DNA from 2 places in the Rothia sp. HMSC065D02 genome. Region 2 is predicted to be linked to the other one. Evidence: predicted binding sites of a transcription regulator. Region 2 holds the regulator's gene; the other holds the start of a gene.
What was found. Region 2 encodes HrcA, which represses chaperone genes, less so after heat shock. Its sites were predicted from a motif close to TTNGCACTCGNNNNNNNCGAGTGCNAA; they were not measured.

Region 1 (2,465 bases), on a different contig from region 2:
CGCGGGTAGAAGACACAGCGTCTTCGATGCGGTGCTTACGTTCCTTAGCCTCAACCTCGGTTGCCGCACCCACCTTGATCACGCCCACGCCACCGGCGAGCTTCGCCAGGCGTTCCTTGAGCTTTTCGCGATCCCACTCGGAATCGACGGCCTCGATCTCTCGGCGCAACTGCTGCACACGGTCTTCAACCGCTTCCTTGCTGCCACCGCCGTCCACAATCGTGGTGGTGTTCTTGGTGACGGTCACGCGGCGCGCTGAACCGGTTTCTTCGAGAGTTGCCTGGGCCAGGTCGATACCCAGTTCGGGGGTAATCACGATGCTGCCGGTCAGAATGGCGAGATCCTGCATAATAGCCTTGCGGCGATCGCCGAATCCGGGAGCCTTAAGCGCCACAACGTCAAGAGTTCCGCGGAGTTTATTCACCACGAGGGTAGACAGCGCTTCACCATCAACGTCTTCGGCGATAATGGTCAGCGGTTTTTTCGCCTGTACGACCTTCTCCAGCAGGGGCATAATCTCGGCAACCGTGGAGATCTTACCCTGGTAGAGCAGAATGAGGCTATCTTCAAGAACCGCTTCTCCACGCTCGACATCGGTCACGAACGAAGGCGAAAGGTAGCCCTTGTCGAACTGCATACCCTCGGTAATGTCAAGCTCAATCTCGGTGGAGGAGCCGTCTTCAATGATAATGACGCCATCCTGACCAACCTTTTCAAATGCCGATGCCAAGAGCTCGCCGATCTGGTCGGACTGAGCCGAAATAGCGGCAACATGTGCAACTTCCGGCCCCTGTACCTCGCGGGCATCCTGAAGCAGACGCTCGGAGACCTTCTCAACGGCGGCCTCAATGCCACGCTTCACCTCTGCGGGTGCCGCACCGCTTGTTACATTGCGCAGGCCCTCATTCACGAGTGCCTGCGCCAGCACGGTTGCGGTAGTCGTACCGTCACCGGCAACGTCGTTAGTCTTGGTGGCTACCTCTTTAGCAAGCTGCGCGCCCAAGTTTTCATAGGGGTCTTCAAGCTCGACTTCGCGGGCGATCGAGACACCATCATTCGTAATAACCGGTGCGCCCCACTGTTTATCGAGCACAACATTGCGCCCGCGTGGACCGAGGGTAACCTTGACCGCATCGGCGAGTTTGTCGACGCCAGCCTGCAGGGACTTACGGGCGGCATCATTGAATTCAAGCTGTTTAGCCATGAATATTCGCTACTCCTTGAAGGTTATGAGCGTTCGATATCGTAGAAGGCGCGCGTGCGCCGAATCTAGGTCGTGTATGGCGGATGCGCCGCGCGAGAAACCGGCGGCGCATCCTGCATACATGCGAAATTAGTCGACGATCGCCAGAACGTCACGAGCGGAGAGGATCAGGTATTCCTCGCCCTGGTACTTGACCTCGGTGCCGCCGTAGCGGGAGAACACGACTACGTCGCCTTCGGCGATATCGACGGGAACGCGGTTGCCCTTATCGTCCACACGGCCGGGGCCCACAGCTACTACGCGAGCCTCCTGCGGCTTCTCCTTTGCAGTTTCGGGAATAACCAGACCGGATGCGGTGGTCTGCTCAGCCTGCTCTAGTTTGACAACTACTCGGTCTTCGAGGGGCTTAATAGCCATAGGTATGCTCCTTTTTAGTCAGCGTTTTTAAAAATTTGTGAAGCGGTTTAGCCCTAGTGCCTGGGCGTTTAGCACTGCACCGCTTCGAGTGCTAAATTCAACTTTAGAATCCCGGCGGCACCCGGTCAAGAATGCGCGCCGTTTCGAGGGCGGCGTTTCGCGCACAGGATAATACGCGAGCGCCCCGTGAACCTGCCGCAGCATCCAAGCCTTCTGCATATGCTCATGCCACTACACTTAAGCCTATGGTTGATTTTGTGCCCCCGCCGCCGTTTGCCTTGCCGTCCGAGCTGCCTTTTACCCGGCAGGCGTTAGATGCCGCGGATGCGCTTTTCCCCTATAGTCAAGAGCACTCGCTCGAACAGGTTACGCGGCTGCGGGCGCAGGGGTTCACGCCCGATGAGACCGCCAATATTCTCAGCCTTGTTAAGGCGCGCACTCGGGCGCTGTCAAAGTTCGGCGATAGGGCGCGCACTATGTTTTTGACCGAGCACGGCGCGCAGCAGGCGACTCGACCGGTTGTTGCTGCCGAGCACGCGGCCGTGTTTGCCCGTGCCGGGGTTCGCTCGGTTGCCGATCTGGGATGCGGTATCGGCGCGGATTCGTTGGAGTTCGCGCGCGCTTCCTTAGCGACTGTTTCTGTGGAGCTTGACCCGTTGACGGCATCTTTTGCTGCCGCAAATCTGGCGGATTTTTCGGGTTCACGAGTTGTGGTCGGTGATGTGACGAATTTTAACCCCGAGAGTTTTCGTGATGGCAACGGCAAGGTCGTGCAGGGCATTTGGCTTGATCCGGCCAGACGTGATCTGACCGGAGTCGTAAAATCCCGTACAGAACGTATTTT
Region 2 (2,465 bases):
GGCTTGACGGCCTGCCAAATATCAATGAAAGGGTGCCCCACAATCTTAATATTTCCAGCAGCGCCGGGAACAGCTAAAGCCTCCGCCACAACACGTTCTTCCTTGGTGCCTTTCAGAAGATGATCCACAAGAATTCCAAGTCGTCGCTCTGGACCGGGGGAGAACTCTTCAACGGCAGTTGCTAAATCATCAACACCATGAAGGGGCTCGACCACAATACCTTCAACCCGCAGATCATGGCCCCACACTTTCTCGACGAGTTCCGCATCATGAAGCCCCTCAACCCAGATTCTGGATGCGCGCGCCACCCGTGCTGGAGCGTTTTCAACTGCTACCGAACCAGAACGAGAAATTTTGCGCCCTGAGGTCTTTCGTGGTGTTGGGGCAACAATCTCAACCGGTTCGCCCTCAAGAAAGTACCCGATTCCTAAAGGAAAATTTTTGACCCGTCCGTGAGCGTCTTCAAGCCCGAAAAATATTTCTCCACCGATACGTTCGGCACGCACTACTTCGCCAACCCACCCGTTAAGATCCTCAAGGACCATCCCGCGTTTTAGCTCGACCCGACGAGGAGAAGCAGGCCTGTTATTTATTGAGGCACGTGATAGATCTTGTGCACCCCAAGCGTATCGTTCACTCATATCTTGCATCCTTCGTACAACGGCACCACGGATATTGCCTGGTTTCCGCAGGTTAGCTTCTGGCAGAACCCATCCAATTCTAAAGTATTGATAACTCGCTTCTGGCGAAAGACTAGTACCGTTAGGGGTTACCCGGCTATGATAAAAGTAGTTTTTAGCACTCTCTCAACAAGAGTGCCAGATTATGCTTTTCCAGATTGTTAACCACCGATAGGGTCGCAAGGAGTACCATGTCACACGAACGCCGCATGCGCATACTGCAGGCAATCGTTGAAGACTACGTGCGCACAGGCGAACCCATAGGTTCAAAGACGCTGGCACAGCGCCACCATCTTCAAGTATCCAGTGCCACGATACGCAATGATATGGCAGCTTTAGAAGAACAGGGACTTTTGAGCGCACCGCACGCCAGCGCTGGGCGTATTCCTACAGAACAGGGATACAGGTTCTTCGTCGATGCTCTAACCGCGCCGCGTGCTCTCTCTGCAACCCAAGTTTCGGCGTTACGGCAAATTCTTGAAAGCGCACACAGCGTAGAAGACATGATTGAAGCCGCCACCCGAACACTTGCGCATCTCACGCATCAGGTAGCACTTATCCAGTACCCAACACGTAACGCTGGAACTCTCTTGCATCTTGAGTTCGTACCCCTAGATTCACGCACGCTTTTAGCATTGCTTATCAGTGATCTTGGCACAATCCACCGGGTTACCGTGATATTGCCGGAGACTACAGCCTTATCGCATGATGAAACTGTGTCAGCTCTTGCAGCGATTAAAGAAAACCTGCTTAAAATGCTTCAGGGTTTACCCTTCGAAAACATAAGTGCATTGCTGCCAGAAGCGCATCATCCAGCGTTGCGAGGTCGTTCTCCGGAGCTTACCGAAGCTATCGTGGATCATCTGCGAGCACAACCTTATTTTGAACGAGATATTCGCTTCGCGATCTCTGGCACCTCAAACCTAGCACGAAGTCACGACGACTTCTCGGCGAGCATAGCTCCCATTTTGGATGCGCTCGAAGAACAAGTTACGCTGCTTCGCGTGCTGTCTCACGCATCGGTTCAAGAAGCCGGGTACAGTGTAAGGATCGGTCACGAGAATACGGAGCAAGCGCTTCAAGGAGCTTCTATTGTCACTGGTGAATACGATTCACCCGTTGTAGTTTCATACGGCAAACAACATTTACCAGATAATGAAGGCGCCTTGGGGAAGCATACGGCAAAACTTGGCGTGGTGGGTCCAGTCCGCATGGATTACCGTGGTAACATTGCGGCGGTGAACGCGGTAGCTCGCTATCTAGGTCATGTCTTAGGCACACGAGCATCATGACATCGTGCGAGTAATTCCTCAGAACCCCGTAAACTTACCGATTTTATATTGACACCATATCCGGAGCACTCCGGTACGAAAAGGATAGAAGAAACACGTGAGCGATCACTACTCAACTCTTGGAGTCTCGAAGGATGCAAGCCCCGAAGAGATCAAAAAAGCGTACCGTAAAAAGGCGCGTCAACTGCACCCCGACGTTAACCCATCCGAAGAGGCAGCTGAGGAATTCAAACGTGTAACCCTCGCCTACGAAGTACTCTCAGATAACGAGAAACGTCGTAATTACGACGCTACCGGCGATGAACAGGGTCGTGCAGGATTCCCTGGAGGCGCAGGAGGGTTCGGCGGCTTTGGCTCAGGAAGTTTCGGGTTCCAAGACCTCTTCGATATGTTTACCGGAGGCGGTGGACAAAGCGGTCCCGCATCCCGCGTACGCCAGGGACAAGACGCACTTATCAACGTCTCGATATCCCTTAAAGACGCAGTTTTTGGC

Region 1: a site for HrcA is predicted at 1,690-1,716, ahead of groES (co-chaperone GroES). Genes of this name have one in related genera too.

The regions. Positions count from the first base shown of each region.
Region 1 is NZ_KV820089.1:78,405-80,869, forward strand. It holds gene groL (chaperonin GroEL) at 1-1,204, opposite strand, end outside; gene groES (co-chaperone GroES) at 1,334-1,621, opposite strand; gene HMPREF3016_RS04465 (THUMP-like domain-containing protein) at 1,867-2,465, shown strand, end outside.
Region 2 is NZ_KV820092.1:494,509-496,973, forward strand. It holds gene HMPREF3016_RS09590 (DUF3097 family protein) at 1-641, opposite strand, end outside; gene hrcA (heat-inducible transcriptional repressor HrcA) at 872-1,972, shown strand; gene dnaJ (molecular chaperone DnaJ) at 2,070-2,465, shown strand, end outside.